Regions from separate parts of the Streptomyces sp. RFCAC02 genome, predicted to be linked through region 2. Evidence: riboswitches for the same ligand, from Rfam matches in the RefSeq annotation. Region 2 holds a riboswitch; the other holds the start of a gene.
What was found. A riboswitch is a leader RNA that binds a small molecule or an ion and turns the genes downstream of it on or off. The one in region 2 is predicted to bind cobalamin.
Positions count from the first base shown of each region.

Region 1: another riboswitch for cobalamin. It lies ahead of metE (5-methyltetrahydropteroyltriglutamate--homocysteine S-methyltransferase); the one in region 2 lies ahead of EMA09_RS29085 (hypothetical protein).

Region 1 is NZ_SAUH01000001.1:4,990,178-5,001,782, reverse strand. Features, by position in the region: gene EMA09_RS23105 (Orn/Lys/Arg decarboxylase N-terminal domain-containing protein) at 1-1,088, opposite strand, end outside; gene EMA09_RS28705 (tetratricopeptide repeat protein) at 1,259-3,649, opposite strand; gene EMA09_RS23080 (hypothetical protein) at 3,792-4,307, opposite strand; gene EMA09_RS23075 (VOC family protein) at 4,535-5,068, shown strand; cobalamin riboswitch at 5,239-5,422, shown strand; gene metE (5-methyltetrahydropteroyltriglutamate--homocysteine S-methyltransferase) at 5,581-7,899, shown strand; gene EMA09_RS28495 (hypothetical protein) at 8,022-8,321, opposite strand; gene EMA09_RS23060 (CocE/NonD family hydrolase) at 8,332-10,080, opposite strand; gene EMA09_RS23055 (MBL fold metallo-hydrolase) at 10,077-11,039, opposite strand; gene EMA09_RS23050 (alpha/beta hydrolase) at 11,072-11,605, opposite strand, start outside.
Region 2 is NZ_SAUH01000001.1:4,429,847-4,441,451, reverse strand. Features, by position in the region: gene EMA09_RS20635 (prenyltransferase/squalene oxidase repeat-containing protein) at 1-585, opposite strand, end outside; gene EMA09_RS20630 (ECF transporter S component) at 582-1,481, opposite strand; gene EMA09_RS20625 (ABC transporter ATP-binding protein) at 1,478-3,094, opposite strand; gene EMA09_RS20620 (CbiQ family ECF transporter T component) at 3,091-4,206, opposite strand; gene EMA09_RS29085 (hypothetical protein) at 4,203-5,264, opposite strand; cobalamin riboswitch at 5,407-5,557, opposite strand; gene EMA09_RS20610 (glucose 1-dehydrogenase) at 5,747-6,811, shown strand; gene EMA09_RS20605 (glycoside hydrolase family 15 protein) at 6,808-8,598, shown strand; gene EMA09_RS20600 (ABC transporter ATP-binding protein) at 8,795-10,792, opposite strand; gene EMA09_RS20595 (DNA-formamidopyrimidine glycosylase family protein) at 10,929-11,605, opposite strand, start outside.

The sequences.
Region 1 (11,605 bases), 560 kb from region 2:
TGGAAGCGGGCGTACGCGAACCACGCCTCGTCGAAGTGGAGCCGCGGCGTGCTCGCGGAGAACGCGCGAGCCGCCGCCACCGCGTCGTAACACAGGCCGTCGTAGGTGGAGTTGGTGAAGACGGCGTACTGCCCCTCCGGGGAGACCGCGCCCGCGGTCAGCGGGTGCGCGGCGATCCTGGCCGCCACCGCGTCCGCCGCGACCCCGCCGGGCGGCAGCGGCCCGGCGAGCCCGTACCCGTTGCGGGTGGGGATCAGGAAGACGGGCCGCGCCCCGGAGACTACGAGGCCGTGCAGGACCGACTTGTGGCAGTTGCGGTCCACGAGGGCGATCTCGTCGCGCAGGACGCTGTAGTGGCCGACCAGGCGGTTGCACGTGGAGTCGCCGTGGAGGACGAAGTAGGTGAGGTCGGCGCCGAAGACCCGGGCGGCGTTGCGCTCCGCTTCGCCGATCGGGCCGGTGTGCTCGAACAGGGAGCCCAGCTCGCCCACCGAGATGGACAGGTCGCTGCGCAGCAGCCGCTCCCCGAACCAGTCGTGGAACGCGCGGCCCGCCGGCGACTTGAGGAACGCGACGCCGCCGGAGTGCGCGGGCGTGTGCCAGGAGTACTCGTGCGCGTCGTGGAAGCGGCGGAGCGCGCGGAAGAACGGCGGCAGGACGGCCTCACGGTAGGCGCGGGCGGCGGTCGTGACGCGTCCGGCGATGAACGACGGCGTGTCCTCCAGCGGCCACACGTACCCGACGACGGACTCCGACACCCACAGCGGCAGATCGCGCGGCTCGTCGTCGGCCATGACCAGGAAGACGGGGAGCCGGTCGAACCGGCGGCCGAGCGCGCGCAGCGCCGATGGACCGCCGGGTCCCGGCTCGGCGCCGCGCCCGGGCGGCAGGTCCCAGGCGACCAGCGCCGCGGCGAGACCGGCCTCGGTGCGCAGCACGGCCTGGGCGTCGGGGGCGCTCGCCGCCCACCGGACCCGGAAACCGGCCGCCGCGACGGCGTCATGGATACGTGCCACCTGCTCGGCCGCTGCGCCCTCGTCCCGCAGATACGGCGGCACGGCGAACAGGATCGTACTGTCGTCGGTCATGGCCCTCCCCCTCACCGGCGGCAGCATCACCGCCCGGGCCAATCCCCACACGGCACACCGCGGCCCGAAGGCCGGAGGGGTCCGAAACCACCCGATCGCCGGAAGCGGGCGACGGCACCTTGCCGCCTCGTCATTCCCGTGTTGACGATGCGGCGGGCGGGACCCGTCCCTCATGGGAAGCGCTTGGGCGCCACCCGGTGGAGCAGGAGGGCTTCGTCCAGCGCGGAGTGGATGTCGTCGTTGCCGGGGTCGAGTTCGAGCGCGCGCCGGAGGTCCTCGACCGCCCGGCCATAACGCCCCAGTGAGCGGTACAGCTTTCCGCGGGAAGCGAGCGCGAACCCGTAGTCCGGGTCACGGGTGAGGGCGCGGTCCAGGTCGGCCAGCGCCTCGTCGTCCCGGTCCGCCGTGCGGTACAGCTCGCCGCGGCTGGCGAGGGCGAGGGTGTCGTCCGGGTCGAGCTCCAGGGCGCGGTTCAGATTGACCAGTGCCTCGGCGGGGCGGCCCACGAGCCGGTACAGGTCGCCGCGGACGGCGCGGACGAAAATGTCGTCGGGGAGGAGTCCGGCGGCGCGGTCGAGGTCGGCGAACGCCTCGTCGTGGCGGCCCATGACGCGGAGCACGTCCCCTCGGCACGCGAGCGAGAACCCGTCGTCCGGGGCGAGCCCGAGCGCCCGGCCGAAGTCGGCGAGCGCCTGCCCGTGACGTCCCGCGAGGCGGTGCGCGTTGCCGCGGGCGGCGAGTACGAAGGGGTCGTCGGCGTCCAGTTCGACGGCACGGTCGAGATCTGTCAGGGCCTCCTCGTGACGGCCCGCGAGCGCACGCAGGTAGCCGCGGCGGCCGAGCGCGAATCCGTCGTCCCTCTCGCGTTCGAGCACCCGGTCGAAATCGGCGAGCGCCGCTTCGTTTCGTCCGGCGCAGCGGTGGAGTTCGCCGCGGCTGGCGAGGGCGAGGACATCGCCGGGGTCGAGCGCGACGGCACGGTCGAGGTCGGCCAGCGCCTCCTCGTCGCGGCCCAGCCCGCGGAACACGTCACCGCGCTGCGCGAGGGCCGCCGCGTCGTCCGGCACCCGTTCGATCACCCGGTCGAGATCGGCCAGCGCCCGGTCGAAGCGTTCCGCCTCCGCGTGCAGCGTTCCCCGGAATCCCAGGGCGACGAGATCGTCGGGGTCGAGCCCGAGTGCCCGGTCGAGGTCGGCCTCGGCCTCGTCACGGCGGCCGGCGAGATAGTGGAAGAGGGCACGGCCGGCGAGCGCCACCCGCTGGTCCGGATTGATCCGCAGCGCACGTTCGAGGTCCGCCAGCGCCAGGTCTTCGCGGCCTGCGAGCAGGTGCACGCTCCCCCGGTCGGCGAGCGCCGCGTCGTTGTCGGGATTGATGGCGATGGCACGGTCGAGGTCCCGGAGCGCCAGGTCCTCGTGATCGGTGCGCAGATGGGCCTCACCACGGGCTGCGAGCGCGAGATCGTTGTCCGGGTCGAGTTCGATGGCCCGGTCGAGGTCGGCGAGTGCCTCGTCGTCACGGCCGGCTTCGCCGTGTTCCACACCGCGTTCGGCGAGGCGCCGGGCGTACCGCTCGATGTGGGAGCGTGCGGCCAGGGCGACGAGCTGGACCTCGTGGCTGACGGCGTGGTCGAGGTGCCGCCGGGCGATACGGGCGCGGTCGGGGTCGTCACCGGTGAGCCACTCCCCCAGCGCGTGGACGGCGCCCGCGCGGATGGCGGGCAGCGGACTGGCGAGGGCCGAGCGGATGTCGTCGGTCAGGCCGTCCGGGGCCTGGGGGCGGTGGGGATTGCGGGCGAGCCAGAGGGTGCCCTCGGCACGGGAGAGCCAGCGTTGGGGTGTCTGCCGGCCGCTGTGGGACTGGACGTAGGCGTAGGCGTGCTCGTAGGCGTCGTCCACGGAGATCAGGCCGTCGTGGTCGGTGTCGGCGGCTCCGGTGCGCAGCCCGTCGATGAGGCCGGCGGTGAAGACGGACGGGGCCGCCTCGTCCGTGCCGGGGCGCGGCTCGCCCTCGAAGGAGTACTCCGTGGCGCGGGACGCGGTCAGGACGACCCGGCCGCGTCCCGGGGAGGCGAGACGCCGCTGCAGGTCGAGGCCGCCGTCGCCCTTGGCGCCGCCGGCGAACGCGCCGCTGAAGCAGCAGTCCAGCATCAGCACCTGGCTCCTGGCGCGGCAGTCGTCGAGCTGTTCGAGGACCCAGCCGGACTCGACTCCGGTGGCCGGGAGACGCGTCCTGCGGGTGTCGGTGGCGGCGAAGTACAGGCGGTTGCGGGCGTCCAGCAGGCCGTGGCAGGACAGGTGGATCACGACCAGCTCGGACGGCTTGCGGCCGTCGAGGAAGTCCAGCAGGCCCATCCGCATCTCGTGGGCCGTCGGGTCGGACAGCACGGTCACGCCGAACCCGCCGATGGCCGGATCGCCCAGCACACCGGCCAGTTCCTCCGCGTCCCGCGCCGGCGACCGCAGCCCGTCCAGCGTGCCGTCCTCGTACCGCGACACCGCCACGACCAGCGCCGACCGCGCCCCCGACCACGCCGCCCCCACGGCTCCCCCACTACCCACGTGCTGTCGCCTCTCCCCCCGTGTCCCGCGCCCCCGCCACCATCCCCCATCATCGGACACCCGCAGCACAGAATCAGGCAACCACTGACGCCACTTCGGTGCCCTGCCACGACATGGCCGGACGCCGGGACGGTGCACCGCGTCAGGGGACGAGGCGTTGGAGCAGGCCCCAGGTGAACTCCGCGACGACGTGCCGCCGTCCGCCCGACACGGTCGGTGCCTCGAACGCCAGGCGCCACCGGGTGGGCGCCGACCCCTCCATCGGCCGCGCCGGCGCGAAGGCACGCGCCACCTCGTCCGTCGTGCACGACCAGGGGTGCAGGTCGTCCACCGTGCGCAGCGGCGGCGCCGGCCGGCCGGGGGCGCGGACGAGCTGTTCGAGCCATACGCCGCCGCCCGGCGCCGTGAGGACCTCGAACCGCAGGTCCGGCCACAGCGGCAGCGGCCAGCGGTACGCCTCGCTCCGCAGGTCGCCCACCTGTCGGACCACCGTGGACTCGGGGGCGCCGAGCGCCGAACGGTAGCGCGCCAGGGCGCCGGGCGCGCGCCGTGCGCGGGCCATCGCCTGCCAGCGGCGGTTGGCCTCGCGCATGCCGCCGCGCCCGACGCCGAGCGCGCGCAGGGCGTCCTCCACCCGGCCGGGCTGGAAGTCGGCCATGCGGCGCAGCAGGACGAGCTGGAGGTCGAGGGGCGTCACGCGGCGGATTGTGCCAGGTCCCGAGCGTCCCGAGCGTCGGGACAGGACGGGCCGGGCGACGGGGAGGCCGCGTCGCGACCGGGCGCGGCCGGCTCTCCCCTCGGGACGTTCATTCAGGAACCGACCTTTCCGCTACCTCACCTACGTTCGGTCCCGCAAGCCGGAACACCAGCGAGAGGCAGCATGCGATGATCGGACGGACCAGCACCGCCCCCGACGGCTACACCTCCGTCGCCCCCTGGGTCGCCACCGACGACACCGGCGCCTTCCTCGACTTCGTCACCCGGGCGTTCGGCGGCCGGGAACTGGCGCGGGTCGCCACCGAGGACGGCGCGATCGGGCACGGCGAGATCCGCGTCGGCGACACCGTCGTCCTGGCCTTCGACCGGCACGCGGACTGGCCCGTGATGCCGAGCCTGCTGCGGGTGTTCGTCCCCGACGCGGACGAGGCGTTCGCCCGCGCGCTCGAGTCCGGCGCACACGTCGTCACACCGCTCGGGGACAACGCGTTCGGGCAGCGCGGCGGGCGCGTCAGGGACCCGTTCGGGAACATCTGGTGGGTGACCTGCCACGTCGAGGACGTCGCCCCGGAGGAGATGTGGCGACGCCTCCAGCAGCCGGCGTACGCGGAGAACATGCGCGTGGCGCAGGCGACACTCGACGCAGAACTGTCCGGCCGCACGACAGGCCACAGCAGCACCCCCGTCGAGCCGGCCGGCTGAGCGGTCCCGCAGGTACGTGGCCATCCGCTGCCCTGGTGGCTACGGTCGCGGCGCGGCGTGACCGCCGTTCCCGCGCGGGTGCCCGTCCGGTGTGCGGGTGCCCGCGCCATCCGCATGATGGACGTTCCGTGCCGCTCGTCCGGGGTGTCGCCTACGCTCGCCGACGCAGCTGGTTCGCCCCGTCAGCCAGGCGGGAGGCGTCGCAAGAGGGAACCCGGTGGGAATCCGGGACTGCCCCGCAGCGGTGAGCGGGAACGACCGCCGTCATACGCACTGGGTCCACGGCCCGGGAAGCGACGGCCAGTAGGTGTCCTCCTGACACGAGGACGTGCCCGCGAGTCCGAAGACCTGCCACCTGCCCGTGCGCGACCACTCGCGCGCGGACATCCCGGTGACCTCGAGGGCGGGTCGGCGTACACACCGTGCGGGCACGTGCCGCCCGGTCCGCCACCCCTTCGCGTCCTCGTCCCGTCGCCGGGATCCCAGGGATTCATCTCGCGAAGGAGATCTCCGTGACCAGCAAGCCCGCAGCCGCGGCAGCACGGGCCACCGTGCACGGCTACCCCCGCCAGGGTCAGCACCGGGAACTCAAGAAGGCCGTCGAGGGCTACTGGAAGGGCCGGGTCAGCGCCGACGCCCTCCACGCGACGGCCGCCGGCCTGCGCCGTGCCGCCCGGGGGCAGCTCGCCGACGCCGGCGTCGATGAGATCCCCACCGGCGACTTCTCGTACTACGACCACGTCCTGGACACCACCGTCATGGTGGGCGCGATCCCGGACCGGCACCGGGACGCCGTCGCCGCCGACCCGCTCGACGGCTACTTCGCGATGGCCCGCGGCACGCAGGACGTGGCGCCGCTGGAGATGACCAAGTGGTTCGACACCAACTACCACTACCTTGTCCCCGAACTGGGTCCCGACACCGTCTTCACGGCCGACTCCGCCAAGCAGGTCGCCGAGCTGACGGAGGCCGTCGCCCAGGGCCTCACCGCACGGCCCGTGCTGGTCGGCCCGGTCACCTACCTGCTGCTCGCCAAGCCGGCGCCCGGCGTGGCCGCGGACTTCGAGCCCCTGACCCTCCTCGACCGCCTGCTGCCCGTGTACGCCGAGGTCCTCGCCGACCTCCGCGCGGCGGGCGCCACGTGGGCGCAGGTGGACGAGCCCGCCCTCGTCCAGGACCGCACCCCCGCCGAACTGGCCGCCGCCGAACGCGCCTACCGCGTCCTCGGCGGCCTGACCGACCGCCCGAAGCTGCTGGTCGCCTCCTACTTCGACCGCCTGGGCGACGCCCTGCCCGTCCTCGCCAAGGCCCCCGTCGAGGGACTGGCCCTGGACTTCACCGGGGCAGCCGCCGCGAACCTGGACGACCTGGCCGCCGTCGGCGGACTGCCCGGGAAACGCCTGGTCGCCGGTGTGGTCGACGGCCGCAACGTCTGGATCAACGACCTGCGGCGGTCGCTGTCCACGCTCGGCACCCTCCTCGGCCTCGCCGACCGGGTAGACGTGTCGTCGTCCTGCTCGCTGCTGCACGTTCCCCTCGACGCGGCGGCGGAGAAGGACATCGAGCCGGGCATCCTCCGCTGGCTCGCCTTCGCCCGCCAGAAGACCACCGAGATCGTCACCCTCGCCAGGGGCCTCGCCCACGGCACCGACACGATCGCCGCCGCCCTCGCCGCGAACCGGGCCGACCTCACCGCCCGCGCCGCCTCCCCCATCACCCGCGACCCGGCCGTGCGCGCCCGCGCCGGATCGGTCACGGTCGCCGACACGCGCCGCCCGCAGCCGTACGCCGAACGGGCCGCAGCCCAGCGCGCCCACCTCGCGCTGCCCCCGCTGCCGACGACAACGATCGGCTCGTTCCCGCAGACCGGCGAACTGCGCACCGCCCGCGCCGACCTGCGCGCCGGCCGCATCGACACCGCGCGCTACGAGGAGCGGATCAGGGCGGAGATCCGCGAGGTCGTCGCCTTCCAGGAGCGGGCCGGTCTCGACGTCCTCGTGCACGGTGAAGCCGAACGCAACGACATGGTCCAATACTTCGCCGAACAGCTGACCGGCTACCTCGCGACGCGGCACGGCTGGGTCCAGTCGTACGGCACCCGTTACGTGCGCCCCCCGATCCTCGCGGGCGACATCTCCCGCCCCGAACCGATGACGGTGCGCTGGACGACGTACGCGCAGTCCCTCACCGAGCGCCCGGTCAAGGGCATGCTCACCGGGCCGGTCACCATGCTGGCCTGGTCGTTCGTACGCGACGACCAGCCGCTCGCCGACACCGCCCGCCAGGTCGCCCTCGCCCTGCGCGACGAGGTGAACGACCTGGAGGCGGCCGGCACTTCCGTCATCCAGGTGGACGAGCCCGCGCTGCGGGAGACGCTTCCGCTGCGCGCCGCCGACCGTCCCGCGTACCTGGCCTGGGCGACCGAGGCGTTCCGCCTGACCACCGCCGGGGTCCGTGCGGCGACGCAGATCCACACGCACATGTGCTACGCGGAGTTCGGCGACATCGTGCGGGCCATCGACGACCTGGACGCGGACGTGATCAGCCTGGAGGCGGCCCGCTCGCACATGCAGGTCGCCCGCGAACTGGCCGCCCACGGCTACCCGCGCGAGGCAGGTCCCGGCGTCTACGACATCCACTCCCCCCGCGTACCGAGCGCGGAGGAGGCCGCCGCCCTGCTGCGCACCGGCCTCGACGCGATCCCGGCCGACCGGCTGTGGGTCAACCCCGACTGCGGCCTGAAGACACGCGGTTGGCCGGAGACACGGGAATCACTGCACAACCTGGTGAAGGCCGCCCACACGGTCCGCGCGGAACTTCCGGATCACTGACCACCCCCACCACCAGGCCGCCGCCCGCCCCGCCGGACCAGTTGAGCCCGGCGGGGCGGGCGGCGGTCGCTGCGGGTGGGACCAGTCCGGGGCGCGTTGTGTGCGGATGAGTGAGAGTCGTGTCAGGCCGTCAGTGGCTGGGCTTGCCGTGACCAGGTCGGTTCCGGTTCGACGGACCGGCAGGCGCCGGCCCGGAGCCGCAGCGCCTCGCACAGCGCGGTCTCGAACGCCGCGTACTGCGCCGGACGCAGGCCGAACAGGTCGCCGCCGGGACGGACCCGGCGACGGCCCGCAGCCGGGCCGGGCTCGGCGTCGCCACCGGCGACCGCGCCGGCGTCGACGCGGCGATGGAGGAGTTCCTCCGGCTGTACTACGGCCCTGGACGGTGAGAACCGGCCACCGATGCCCGCCGGTGCCGCCAACGTGCGGTGTTCACTCGGAGCGCGGTCGTGGCGCGTTCCGTGCCGAGGGTTCCGTGAACGGAAGGACCAGGCGGGACGGGTGTGCCGCGTCGCGGTAGATCTTGTGGGTCACGGGGCGGCCCACCGGCAGGTGGAACGCGTCCGGCGGCAGCAGCGCGTTGTGCGCGTCGGCCAGGGGCTCGTCGTTCGACAGTTCCGCCACCAGGCGGTGTCCCGGCAGCAGGGTCGCCGCGAACGGATAGAGCCGCAGCACGTACTCCTCGATCGCCCCCGGCTCCACCGGCACCGCCCGCGTGTGCGGGTGGTACGGGTCGCCCTCGGTGGTGCGCTCCGTGTCGAGTTCGCGGTGGGACGCCTTGAGGTAGCCGCTGGTGATGAGCTGCCGGCCGCCGCCCGGTGCCTCGTCCCACAGGCGCAGGATGAAGTTGGTGTCGTCCTGGTCGATCTCGGCGAACAGGTGCGCCGCGCCGCTGCCGATCAGTTCGGTGGGGGCGTCGAACGGCTCGGTGCGCCAGGAGAGCACCTGGACCGTGTCGGTGACGGTGAGCGGCGCCTGGTAGAAGCCGTCGGGCGCGGCGTGCTCGGCGCCCATGTGCTCCGGCTCGAAGGACAGCCTGTGGCGCGGCCGCAGGTGCAGGGACCGGTACGCGATCTCCTTCGGGGGCCACTGCGCCGCCGTGACGACCTCGCGCGAGCCCTCCACGAAGACGCTGACGGCAGGCTCGTCCATGATCCCGTTGTCGACGCCCTTGAGCCAGTACTCGTACCAGCGGAACATCTTGTCGTGCTCCTCGATCCAGGGGCGCGACTGCATCGGCGGGTAGGAGCCGATGTCCAGCTTCTTCGGCCCCTTGAGCACGTCGAACAGCTCGATGTGGCCGTCGACCGTCCAGCCGCGGCCCTGGTCGATCTGCAGATAGACCGGTATGTCGATGTTCCGGGCGAGGTTGACCGGGTTGCGCTCCTCGTACCAGTCGCCGTCGAGGGGGTTCAGCACGATGTCGAACCAGAACTCGCGGTTCTTCGGGTATTTCAGCACATGGACGAGGTTCGGCCACGCCGCCACGTCCGGGTCGGCCAGCCGCTCGTCGACGCGTCTCCGCAGCTCCTCGGGGCTGTGCACCGCCTGCATGCGGGACCTGACGTCGGTGTGCGCGATGCCGGAGTCGCCGCCGCGTCCCTCGCGCGCGGCACGCGGCATGAACCACATGATCCCGCCGTGGTACGTCGTCTCGTAGAAGTCGAAGTGCCCCCCGCTGACGAAGACGGCCTTCAGGTGCGGCGGGCGCTCGGCCGCGGCGAGCACCTGCATGGAGCCGAAGTACGAGATGCCGATCATGCCGACGTTGCCGTCGCACCACGGCTGGGCGGCGACCCACTCGACCACGTCGTACAGGTCCCGGCCCTGGGGCACGCCGCCCGCGTTGTAGTTGCCGATCATGACGCCGCCCGAGTCGCCCGTGCCGCGCATGTCGCCGATGACGTGGACGTAGCCCTCCCGCACGACGCGGGCGATGTCGCCGGCCTCGATGCAGCCGTCCCACATCGGGCTCGGCCTGCGCTGCGGCGGTGTGGTGAGGGCGAGGGCCTGCAGTTCCTTGCCGTAGGCGCTCATCGCGATCAGGGCGGGGCGCGGCGTGTCGTCCAGGCCGTGGTAGGCGTCCAGGGCGAGTTCGACGCCGTCGCGCATCGGCGCCCGCAGGTCCTTGCGGACGGCGATGGTCCGCTCGCCCGCCCGTATCGTCCGGAGGTCGGTCATGATCGGTGACTCCTGTGCTGCGCGGTCCTGTTGTGCTGCATGCGGTAGCCGTGCAGCGAGGTGAAGAACGGTGACGGTTCGAGCGTCGGGTCGCCCGTGTAGCCGAGCGCGGCCGCGACGGGCGCGAAGGGGGAGTACGGCGAGTCCGTCTCCCGCGGCCCGGCCTCCAGGCAGGCGCGGGCGGCGGCGGCGATGCGGCGTTCGGCGTCGAGGCTGTGGGTGAGGGCTTCCCGGGCCTGCGCCTCGTCGAGTTCGACGCCGTACGGGGTGCCGTCCGCGCGGCGGTAGGGGTGCCCGAGGTAGAGGTTCAGCGGGCGGATCTCGTCGCGGAGGTGTTCGAGGCCGGCGCGGTAGGCCGCCGGGTCGGTGTAGCCGGGGAAGCCGTTGGCGGCTCCGTGGACCTGTACGGCGTCGCCGGTGAACGCGGCGCGCCGGCCGTCGATGACGTAGGCGACCGAGCCGGGGGTGTGGCCCGGGAGGGCGTGCACGGAGACGGTGATGCCGCCGCCGAGGGAGAGGGTCTCGCCGCCCCTGACGAGCAGGGTGGGTTCCATCTCGCCGGAGATGACGGCGTCCGCCGCCGCCGCGACCCGGGCCTCTCCCCCGGGATCGCGCAGGTACCGGCCGCGTCCCGCGCGGTACTCCGCCACGTGGGCCTGCCGTGAGCGGAGCATCGGCGCGTCGGCCTCGTGGATGACGACCCGCGCGCGCCGGCCGGTGAGTTCCCACAGGGCGTGCGCCCCGCCGATGTGGTCGATGTGCCCGTGCGTGAGCAGGATCCACCGCACGTCCTCGACGCGGCGCCCGATCGCCGCGAGGGCCGGGACGATGCCCTCGGCGGGCGACGACGCGATCCCGGTGTCGACGATCGCCGGCTCGGGCGCGTCGATGAAGAAGCTGTACAGACCGAAGCGGCCCCACGGCGAGACCACGGGGTGGACGGTGCCTTCCGGCGTCATGGCCCTCTCTCCTGACTCGTGCCCGGTCCTCGTCAGTGCCCGGCGAGGAAGTCGCGGGTGGCGGCGAAGACCTCGCGGAACTCGGGGATGTGCGGGAAGTTCTGGACGAATCCGTGGTTCGCCCCGGCGACGCGGCGCACGACCGCCGGCACGCCGGCCTCCCGCAGCCGGCGGGCGTACAGCTCGCCCTCGTCGCGCAGCGGGTCGAACTCGGCGGTGACGACGAGCGCGGGCGGCAGCCCGGCGAGGTCGGCCCGCTTGACCGGGGAGACGAGCGGGTCGGCGGGGTCGGCGCCGCTGTCGAGGTAGAAGGCGTTGAACGGCGCGAGGCCGGCCGTCTCCAGCCCGTAGCCGACGGCGTTCTCGCGCAGCGACGGGTAGCGGTCGGTGTCGAAGTCCAGGTCGAGGGACGGGTAGTAGAGGATCTGGTGGGTGATCCCGCCGAAGCCCTCGTCGTACGCCCCGGCCGCGACGGCGGCGGCGAAGTTCCCGCCGGAGCTGTCCCCGGCGACGGCCAGGGTGGCGCCGTCCCAGCCGAGGAGCCGGCCGCCCTCGGCGGCGGCCCA
Region 2 (11,605 bases):
GAAGCCGCCGTCGGCACACTGGGTCGAGGCGAGGAAGTCCACGGCCAAGTCGGGGAGGTCGCCGGTCCGTTCCAGGGCCAGGACGGCGAGGGACTGGGAGAACTGGTTCGACATGTCGCCGGCCGACCCGGCGTCGCTGATCCGGCCGGTGTCCTGGAGACCGGCGAGCAGCAGGGCGGTGAGGTCGAGGCCGCCGAAGTCCGACGGGTCCCGGTGCTCGGCCGCGGCGACGAGGGCGAGCTTCGCCGTGCCGCCGGCGAAGACGGTCCCGCTGTCGGGCGCGCCCCGGGTGACGTAGTCGGCGGCGTTCTCCGCGAGCCAGTCGGTCGCGGCCCGCTGGGCGTCGCCCGCGGTGCCGGTGGAGGCGAGGCCGAGGACGATGTCGGCGGTCAGGCCGTGGTCGCCCGACGCGTTGCTGCCGTCGGTGAGCTGGGCGACGGTCCAGGTCGCGGCCGCGGCGGCGGGGTCGGCGAGGTCCGGCGGCGCGTCGGCGCGGGCGGCGGTGCCCGAGCCCGCGAGCGCGGCCGAGGCGAGGAGGGCGGCGGTCAGCAGGGTGGCGGCGCGGGGCCGCTGGGGTCTGGTCATCGGATGGGTGCTTCCTTGTCGTCGGCGCCCGGTGGGACGCCGGTGGCGGTGTCGCCGGCGGCGGGTGCGCGGCCGGCGAACGTCACGGGGGTGTCGAAGGCGGCGCGCCGCGCGGCGCGGCGCAGGGTGGTGAGGACGGCGGGGCCGAGGGCGCAGACGGTGAGGACGTTGGTCACCGCCCGGCCGGTGTCCCAGCCGATGGTGGAGGTCACCAGGGTGTAGAGGAGGAAGGTGCGGAGGTTGGTGGTCCAGGGCGCCTCGGGGTCGATGGACAGGTCGGTGCCGGTGCCCGTCGCGTAGGGCCAGAACCACAGGTTCATGACGAGGCCGAAGGCGTACGCGGACACGGCGCCGTAGGCGGCGAGGAGCGCGATCTCGGCGCGGCCCGTGGGGCGGCGCGGCAGCAGCCCGGCGCCGAGCCCGACCCAGCCGGCGGCCATCATCTGGAACGGCAGCCACGGGCCGACGCCGGCCGTCAGCAGGGCGGAGGCGAACAGGGAGACGGCGCCCAGCGCGAAGCCGAACCCGGGGCCGAGGACCCGTCCGGCCAGGATGAGCAGGAAGAACACCGTCTCGATGCCGGCGGTGCCCGCGCCGAGCGGGCGGAGCGCGGCGTTGACGGCGGCCAGGACGCCGAGCAGGGCGAGCGTCCTCGGGTCGATGCCGCCCTCGGACAGCTCGGCGAGCACCAGGGCGATGACGACCGGCAGCAGCACGACGAAGAGCAGCGGCGCGTGACCGGCGTGGGCCATGGCCTGGGGCTGCGGCGGGCTCAGGAGCGGCCAGCAGAACATGGCGAGGCCGATGGCGCTCGCGACGCACAGGACGGCGCTCGCGCGGGGGCCGACCCGCAGCGCCGTGACGCGTGCCGCGCGGCGGGGCCGGGTGCCGCTCATCCGGCGGCCCCCGCCAGGGCGTCGGCCACCTGTTCGGGCGTCAGCCAGGGCTGGGGCCGCAGCACCTTGGCGACCTGGGGGGCGAAGGAGGGCGACGAGCACAGGATGTGCGCGGTCGGCCCGTCGGCGACGACGGCCCCGTCGGCGAGCACGGTGACGCGGTCGGCGGTCGCGGCGGCGAACTCCACGTCGTGCGTGGCGACGAGGACGGTGGCGCCGCCGTCGGCGAGGTCGCGGACGATCCGGCCGAAGGCGCGTTTGGCGTGGTAGTCGAGGCCCCGCGTCGGCTCGTCCAGCAGGACGGCCTTCGGCGCGGCGGTGAGCTGGACGGCGAGGACGAGGGCGAGGCGCTGCCCCTCGGACAGGTCCCTCGGGTGCCGGTCGTCCGGTACGCCGGGGGCGATGCCGTCCAGCAGGGCACGGCAGGTGCCGGGTGCGGCGGCCGACTCGGTGTCGGCCTGGGCGCACTCGTCGGCGACGGTGTGGAGGTAGAGCAGGTCGGCGGCGGACTGGGGGACGAGCCCGACGAGGGCGCGGGCCTCGTGCGGCGGGCGGCGTGCGGGGTCGGTGCCGTCCACCGCGACGCTGCCGGAGCGGCGCGGACCCGAACCCTGGAGCGCCCACAGCAGGGAGGACTTGCCCGCGCCGTTGCGTCCCATGAGGGCGGTGACCTCGCCGGCGCGCAGGGTCAGGTCGAGGGCGCGGACGGCGACGGTCGCGCCGTGGGTGACGGTCACCCTCCTGGCGTCGAGGACGGTCGCGCCCCCGCCGTACGCGGTGGCGGGCCGCGGTGGCACGAGGCCGGCGAGGCGGTCGCGGAGTTCGGGTGCCCGGCGGCGCGCGTCGCGCACGGACAGCGGCAGGGGCCGCCAGCCGGCGGCGCGGCCGAGGTGGACGACGGGCGGCGCGACGTCGCAGTCGGTCATGAGGTCGGCGGGCGTGCCGTCCCTGACGGTGCCGTCGCCGGGCAGGTGCAGCAGGCGGTCGGCGTACTGGAGGACGCGTTCCATGCGGTGCTCGGCGATCAGGACGGTGGTGCCGAGGTCGTGGACGAGCCGCAGCACGGCCGCGAGGACCTCCTCGGCGGCGGTCGGGTCGAGCGCGGAGGTCGGCTCGTCCAGGACGAGGACGGCGGGGTGGGCGGTGAGGACCGATCCGATGGCGACCCGCTGCTGCTGGCCGCCGGAGAGGGCGCGCAGCGGGCGGTGGCGGAGCGCGGCGAGGTCGAGGAGGTCGAGGGTCTCCTCGACCCGCTTGCGCATGACGTCCGGCGGGATCGCGAGCTGCTCCATGCCGTAGGCGAGTTCCTCCTCGACGGTGTCGGTGACGAAGCCGGCGAGCGGGTCCTGGCCGACGGTGCCGACGAGGTGGGCGAACTCCTGCGGCGGATGGTCCTCGGTGCCCTGCCCCGCGACCGTGACGCGCCCGGCGAGGGTGCCGCCGGTGAACCGGGGCACCAGGCCGTTGACGGCGCCGAGCAGCGTGGACTTGCCCGCGCCGGTCCGTCCGGCGACCAGGCACAGTTCGCCCTCGGACACGGTCAGGTCCACGCCGGCCAGGGCCGGGCGGGAAGCGCCGTGGTAGGTGAAGCCGACGTCCTCGAAAGTGATCACGCGGTGGCCTCCTCGGGGACGGCGGACGGCGCGGGGACGGGCGGGGGCGGGGGTGGCGTCAGGACGGCGGGCAGCAGGCCCGTCAGCACGGCGGCGACCGCGAGGGCCGACACGTCGGGCCACACCGGCGGCGCGAGCGGCGGGTTGAGGACGGCCGGATCGACGCGGTCGGCCCACAGGGCGAGCGCCGCCGCGCCGAGGCCCGAGGCGGCGGTGAGGAGTTCGGCGGCGCGCCAGCGGTCCGGGCGGTAGCCGCTGCGGCGCACCCGCCGCCCGCCGAGCGCGAACCCGGTCACGGCGACGGCGGTGCCGGCCAGCAGCATCGGCGTCCCGAGGTACGCGGGGGACGAGGCGTCGAGCAGCCCGTACAGGCCGGCCGCGATGCCGAGGAGCCCGCCGAGCACGAGGACGCCGACCAGCAGCCGCGTACGGGCCGGGGTGCCGCCGGTGCGGCCGTACCCGCGCGACGCCATGGCGGCGGCCAGGGCAAGCGCGCGGTTCAGGGCGTCCTCGAGGACGGGGACGACGATGCCGCGCAGCGCCCGGCGGCCCTTCTCGCGGGCGCCGCGCAGCCGCCGCGCCCGGCGTACCCGGCCCACGCTCTCGACGAGCTGCGGGGCGACGGTCAGCGCGACCACCACGGAGGTGCCGACCTCGTACAGGGCGCCGGGCATGGCCTTGAGCATGCGTTTGGGGTCGGCGAGGGTGTTCGCCGCGCCGACGCAGATCACCATGGCGGCCAGCCGCAGGCCGTCGTACGCGCCGCCGAGCACCTCCTCGGCCGCGACCGGGCCGAGCAGGCGCAGGCCGGTGGAGTCGGGCAAGGGGATCTCGGGCAGGGTGAGCAGGATCGTCTCCCCGCTGCCGCCGCCGAAGACGACGCGGAACAGGACGCGGGCCGCCACGATCACCCCGCCGAGGACGACGTACATGCGGAACGAGAGCGCCCAGGGCGCGTCCGTGCGCCGCCGCGCCACGACGCAGCCGGCGGCGGCGAGGAGCAGGGCGAGGAGGACGGGGTTGGTCGTGCGGCTCGCCGCGGCCGCGAGGCCGAGTGCCCACAGCCACCAGGCGCCGGGGTGCAGCGCGCGCGGCAGGAGTCGCGGTGTCATGCGGCGTCGTCCGTCCGTGCCTCGGCGGTGCGGCGCCGGCGCCTGGCGGCGAGGGCACCGCCGGCCGCGAGCGCGGCGACCAGGGCCAGCACGGCGACGGTGGCCGGGGAGGGGCCTCGCGACGACCCGTCCCGTTCGGCGCGTTCCTGTTCGAACTCCTCGTCCTCGCCGCTCCAGGCCGGGGCCTCGGAGGGGGCGGGGGCCGTGGTCCCGTCCGCGGGGGCGGGGGTCGTGGCGTCGTCGTCCGGCCCGGTCGGCCCGTCGTCCGGTGTGGCGGTGGCGTCGTCGTCCGGGGTGGGCGCGTCGTCGGGGGACGGGTCGGCGCCGGGGGCCGACGGCTGCCCGGCGGGCGGGGTGTTCCCGCCGTCGCCGTCGGAGGGGTCGGTGCCCGCGGTGGAGCCCGGGTCCGGGCCGGCGCCGGAATCCGAGCCGGACGAGCCGGAGGACGAGCCGCCGCTGCCGCCCGGCGCGGTCCCGCCGTCGTCCCCGTCGTCCCCGCCACCACCGTCCCCGCCGTCGTCCGGCACGGGACGGACCGGGGCGACACCGGGCGGCGGCGCGTCGTCCATCTCCCGGTCCAGCGAGAACGACCAGCCCTCGAACGTGCCCTCCGCCGGGGTGCGGTACGAGGCGCCGCGCTGGCTGTACGTCCAGGACCCGCCGTTCTCCGCGTGCCAGTACGACCAGTACGCCGAGGCCGGCGGGGTGTCCGTGCAGGGTTCGGCGTCCACGCCGGGGCGGCCGTTGATGCGGCAGACGAACGAGTCGCCCCACCGGCTCGTCCCGGTGATCTCGAACCCGGCGGCCCGCAGCGCGGCGAGGCCGTCGGCGGGCGCGTCCGGCGCGCAGCGCACGACCTGCCCGCCGCCCAGCTCGCGGAAGTCGACGACGACCGTCACGCCGGCGGCACCGGGGCAGAACCCGGGGGTGCCGGCCGCCGTGGGCTGCGCGGCCCGTGCGGCGGTCGGCGGCAGCAGGGCCTGCAGCAGGACGAGGAGGACGGTGAGGGCGGCGGCCCGTATCCCGACGGCGCGGGCGGCTTCGGCGCGGAGCGGCATCGCGGGCCTTTCGCTGGGGCAGGCGGACCCCGCGCGACGCCCCGGACATCGCGAAACCCCTGGCGCGCTCGTGTGGAGGAGCGGCGGCAGGGGCCGAGGGGCCGGAGGACCCAGGGCTCCACTCTGCAGACCGTGACAGTGGGAAGCAGTGCACGCGTGCGGCGAGCATTCCGGCTCGTGACGGCCCCCAGGGGCGTCACTCACGGTTGCAGGTCAGCGCCGGATTCGCACCGGCTTCCCTCGTTCGCACACGCATTCAATTGTCGGAAGCGGCCCGGACAACCGTTCGGTCGCCGGTCCGCCGCACAACTGTACGCGCCGGGTGGGCCCATGACCAGACGGTGGGGCGCAACCTCACCGGGAGTGACGACCGCGCCCGTGGCGCGGCCCGGATGTTTCACCCGGCGGCTCCCGGCCACCCGTGTCACGGAGGCGGCTGACCCGGCGGCGGGCGCGGCCACGGACGACGGGGAGGTCGACCCATGCGAGCGGTGACGATCGAGCCGGAGCGGAAGGATTCCCTGACCGTCTCCGAGCTTCCCGACCCGACCCCCGGCGAGGACGACCTGCTCGTCGAGGGCATCGCGGTCGGCGTCTGCGGGACGGACCGGGAGATCGTGACGGGCGAGTACGGCGCCGCCCCGCCGGGCAGGGACCGCCTGGTCCTCGGGCACGAGTCCTTCGGCCGGGTCAGGCGGGCGCCGCACGGCAGCGGCTTCTCCCCCGGCGACCTCGTGGCCGGCGTCGTCCGCCGCCCCGACCCCGAACCGTGCGGCGCCTGCGCCCGCGGACAGTTCGACATGTGCCGCAACGGCCGCTACACCGAGCGCGGCATCAAGGAGCGCGACGGCTACGCGGCCCAGCTCTGGACCGTCGAGGCGGCCTACGCCGTCCCGCTCGACGCCCGCCTGGCCGACGTCGGGGTCCTGCTCGAGCCGACCAGCGTCGTCGCGAAGGCCTGGGACGAGATCGAGCGGATCGGCGGCAGGGCCTGGTTCGAGCCGCGGCGCGTCCTCGTCACCGGCGCGGGGCCGATCGGCCTGCTCGGCGCCCTCCTCGGCGCGCAGCGCGGCCTGGACGTGCACGTCCTCGACCAGGTCACGGACGGCCCGAAGCCCGCGCTGGTCGAGGACCTCGGCGCCACCTACCACACGGACACGATCGACCGCGTGCTCGACGCCGTACGCCCCGACATCGTGCTGGAGGCGACCGGCGCAGGACCGCTCGTCCTCGGCGCCCTCGCCGGCGCCGGCGCGTACGGCGTCGTCTGCCTGACGGGCGTGTCCACCCCCGGCCGCGACCTGACCGTGGACGCGGGCGGCGTCAACCGCGCCCTGGTCCTCGGCAACGGCGCGGTCGTCGGCTCCGTCAACGCGCGCACCGACCACTACCGGCGCGCCGCCGACGCGCTCGGCGCGGCCGACGCCGGCTGGCTCGGCCGCCTCATCACCCGCCGCGTCCCCCTCGACCGCGCCCCCGAGGCGTACGGCGGGAAACACCCGGACGACGTGAAGGTCGTCGTCACGCTCGACGGCCCGGACGCATGACACGCCGGCTGATCGAGGACTACGCCCTGCTCGGCGACCTCCACACCGCAGCCCTGGTCGGCCTCGACGGGTCAGTCGACTGGCTGTGCCTGCCCCGCTTCGACTCCCCCGCCTGCTTCGCCGCGCTGCTGCACGACGACAGCGCGGGACACTGGCGGCTGCGCCCCGAGGGCGCCGACCGCGCCACCCGCCGCCGCTACCGCGAGGACACCCTCGTCCTGGAGACGGACTGGGAGACCCCGGACGGCACCGTGCGCGTCATCGACTTCATGCCGGTGCGCGGCGAGGCCGCCGACATCGTGCGGCTGGTCGAGGGCGTCAGTGGACGCGTGACGATGCGGATGGACCTGCGGCTGCGGTTCGACTACGGCAGCATCGTCCCGTGGATCACCCGGGAGGGCGAGGATCTGCAGGCGGTCGCCGGCCCCGACGCCGTGTGGCTGCGGACGCCCGTGTCCCTGGCGGACGAGGGCGGCGGCACCACCGCGCGGTTCACCGTGGCGGCCGGGCAGCGCGTGCCGTTCGTCCTCACCCACCGGGACTCCCACCTGCCGAGGCCGCACCCGGTCGATCCGGAGCTGGCGCTGACGGAGACGGCCGACTTCTGGCGCGGGTGGCTCAGCGGCTGCGCGTACGAGGGGCGCTGGCGCGGACCCGTACGGCGCGCCCTGATCACGCTGAAGGCCCTCACGTACGCGCCGACCGGCGGCATCGTCGCCGCCGCGACCACCTCGCTGCCCGAGCAGCTCCGCGGCCCCCGCAATTGGGACTACCGCTTCTGCTGGCTGCGGGACGCGACGTTCACGCTCCAGGCGCTGCTGGGCACCGGCTTCACCGACGAGGCCCGCGCGTGGCGGGAGTGGCTGCTGCGGGCCGCGGCCGGCGACCCGGCGGACCTGCAGATCATGTACGGCCTCGACGGCAGGCGGCGGCTGACCGAGACCTCGCTCGACTGGCTGCCGGGCTACGCGGACTCCTCACCGGTACGGATCGGGAACGCCGCGGCGGGCCAGTTCCAGCTCGACGTGTGGGGCGAGGTCCTCGACGGCCTGCACCTGGCGCGCGAGGCCGGGCTCGCGCCCATCGACAGCGCGTGGGCCGTGCAGCGCGCCCTGCTGGAGTACCTGGAGGGCAACTGGGACCGCCCCGACGACAGCCTGTGGGAGACCCGCGGCCCGCGCCGGCACTTCACGCACTCCCGGGTGATGGCGTGGGCCGGTTTCGACCGGGCGGTGCGCGCCGTGCGCACCCACAACCTGCCCGGCCCCGCCGACCGGTGGGCCGCGCTGCGCGACCGCGTGCGCGCCGAGGTGTGCGAGAAGGGCTACGACGCCGGGCGCAACACGTTCACCCGGTCGTACGGCTCGCCCGACCTGGACGCGGCGCTGCTGCTCCTGCCGCGCGTCGGGTTCCTGCCCTGGGACGACCCGCGGGTGCACGGCACGGTGCGGGCCGTCCAGAAGGAGCTGTGCGAGAACGGCCTCCTCCTGCGGTACCGCACGGAGGACGGCGGCACGGCCGACGGGCTGCCCGGCTCGGAGGGCGCGTTCCTGGCCTGCTCGTTCTGGCTGGCCGACGCCCTGCACGGCACCGGCCGCACCGCCGAGGCGGAGGAACTGTTCGAGCGGCTGCTCGGCCTGCGCAACGACGTCGGCCTGCTCAGCGAGGAGTACGACCCGCACGCCCACCGCCACCTGGGCAACACGCCACAGGCGTTCAGCATGGTCGGCCTGGTGAACACCGCCCAGCGCCTCGACGGCGCGCACACGGAGACACACACCGGGTAGCCGCCGGACGCGGACCGATCCGCCGGGGCGGCGGGGGCGGCACCCCCGCATGTCGGGATCCGGCACGTCCTTCGAGGTGATCGACTCGGTCCTGATGCCCTGACGCACCGGCACACCGACCCCGCGCCCCGCCCGCCGGCACGGTCACCCACCCGGACAGGGGGTGCCCCCGGCCGGCGGGGCGCGGCCCGGACGGCTACGACACGTCGCTCTCCGCCGGTACCTGCGCGGCGGCGGACTCCACCGGGCGGAACTGCGCCGCCTGGATGTCGTGCAGCGTCCGGTAGTGGCCACCGAGCGTCAGCAGCGCCTCCGGGGTGCCCGACTCGACGAGCCGCCCCTCGTGCAGGACGTGCACGAGGTCCGCGTGCCGCACGGACGCCATGCGGTGGGTGATCAGCACGATCGTCCGCCCGCCGTCGGCGAGCGCGCGGATCTGGTCGAAGACGCGCTGCTCCGCCTTCGCGTCGAGCGCGGCCGTCGGCTCGTCCACGACGAGGAGCGGCGCGTCACGGTAGTGGGCGCGGGCGATGCCGAGCCGCTGCCACTGCCCGCCCGAGAGCTGGTGCCCGCCCTGGAAACGGCGCGACAGCAGGGTGTCCCAGCCACGCGGCAGCTCCGCGAGGAGACCACCGAGCCCGGCGTGCTCGACGGACGCCGCGAGGCGCTCGTCACAGACGGGGCGGTCGCTGCGCGAGATCGCGACATTGACGCGCGCGGTCATCGGCCAGCGGAAGTGGTCCTGGTGGACGATCGCGCACCGGTCGAAGACGGCCTGCCGGTCGAGCGCCGCCGCGTCGTGACCGTCCCAGCGGATGGTTCCCGACGTCGGCAGGTACAGGCCGCACAGGAGCTTGGCGAGCGTGCTCTTGCCCGACCCGTTCTCGCCGACGAGGGCGACGACCGCGCCGCGCCCGACGGGGATCGTCAGCGACACGTCCCGCAGCGCGGGCGGGCCGTCGCCGCCGGGGTAGCCGAACGTCACGTTCTCGAAGGTGACGGCGTCGACCGCCGCGGGCAGCGGCGAGCCGCCCTCCGGGATGCGGCGGTCGGCGGACTCGGTGAGGAGCCGGTCGAGGTCGCCGACGTACAGGGACTCCTCGTGGAGCGAGGTGACGCGGCTGACCAGGCTGTCGAGCTGGCCCGTGCCCGTGCGGATGGCGAGGACGGCCGTGCCGGCGGCGGCCAGCGCCATGGCGCCCGACCACAGCAGGCCGCCGAGCACCGCGTAGATCCCGGCGGTGGCCGCGCCCGTGCAGGCGGCGGCGACCAGGCCGGTACGGGCGTCGAGGCGGGCGAGGCGGGCCTGTTCGCGCTCCTGGCTGAGGGACATGCCGCGGAAGTGCCGCAGGAGGTACGGGCCGGCGCCGTGCACCCGGATCTCGGACGCGGCCTCCGTGTCGGTGAGGAGGTGCGCGAGGGTCTGCGCCGCCCGGTTGTGCTGCACCCAGCGGTGGAAGCTGCGGTACTTGCGGCGCGCGACGGTCAGGGTGGCCGCGGCCCGGGGCACCACGATGAGCAGCAGCATGGGGAGCAGCACCGGGTGCAGCGCCGTGAGAATGGTCCCCGCGGCGGTGATGGAGATCAGCGCGGTGAGCACGGCCACGCAGTGGCCGATCATGTCGCGGGCGGACACGGCCCCGTACTGCGCCGAGTCGAGCAGGCGGTGGAACTCGTCGTCCTCCATGGCCGCCATCTCGACCTGGTACGCGCGCCGCAGGTACCGCTCGCGCGCGATGCGTTCGACACGGGGCTTCAGCGGGCCGCCCGCCACCGTGGACAGGGCGCCGAGCAGCGTGCCGATGACGGCGGTCACGCAGACGAACGTGAGGGCGGGCAGGGCGTCCCGCAGGCGGTCGGTGATGTCGCCGCCGGCCAGCAGGCTGGCGAGGACGCTGTTGACGCCGACGAGGCCGAGCGCCTGGGCGACGCCCCGGCCCAGCTCGGCCGCGACGACGGCGAGGGTGAGGCGGCGGTCGGCGTGCCACGCGAGGCCGGCCGCCGTGGTGATCAGCCGGGGCATGCCGGCGGCCATCGCCCGCAGGCCGAGGCGGTGCCGCTCCTCCTCGTGGCGCGCCCAGGACGTGTCGTAGACGAGGGGGCCGCCGAACAGCTCGCGTTCCGAGGCGGAGACCTCCGCGTCGGAGTGGCGGCCGTCGGCGGGGTCGGGGGACGGGGTGCTCTTGCGTTTCACCTGATGGACTCCCTCGGGCGGTGCGGTCCGCTGGGGCGTGGAACGGTGGGCGGTGAGCGCGGTGGGGTACGTCCATGCCCAACGAGCCCGCCCCGAACGGGGATACGCCCGGAATCGGACAGATGAGCGGCCCGGGTCAGGCGGCCGGCCGCTGCGCCCGGCCGCCGGGGGCCGGCCCCTGCTGGCAGCGGGGGCACCAGTACGCGGGCCGCCGGTGCCCGCCGGCCGGCTCCCCGTACGCGACCCGGATCGCGGTGCGGCACCGCGCGCACGGCCGCCCGGCCGCGCCGTAGACGTACAGGCGCCGCCCGGACCGCGCCACGGTCTCCGGGCCGGTCGTCGTACGGGGGCCGCCGCCGCGGTTGGCGTCCAGGAGCCGCCACGCGTCGGCGAGCAGGGCGTCCGGGTCGGGGAGCAGGCCCGCCGGCAGCCAGGGAGTGACGCGGGCGAGGAAGCACAGCTCGTTCATGAAGACGTTGCCGACACCGGCCAGACTGCGCTGGTCGAGGAGCGCGTCGCCGACGGGCCGGTCCGGGTCGGCCAGCAGCCGGCGGCGCGCCTCGGCCGCGTCCCAGTCGGGACCCAGCAGGTCGGGGCCGAGGTGTCCGACGAGCCGGTGCTCGTCCGCGGTGCGCACGAGGTCGAGGACGGGCAGGCGGTAGCCGACGGCGGTGGCGTCGGCCGTGCCGAGGATCGCGCGGATCTCGTGCGCCGGGCCGCCGGAGAAGCCGCGGCCGGCGGGGTGGACCCGCCAGGCGCCGGTCATCCGCAGGTGCGAGTGGAGGGTGAGGCCGCCGTCGAGCCGGGTGAGGA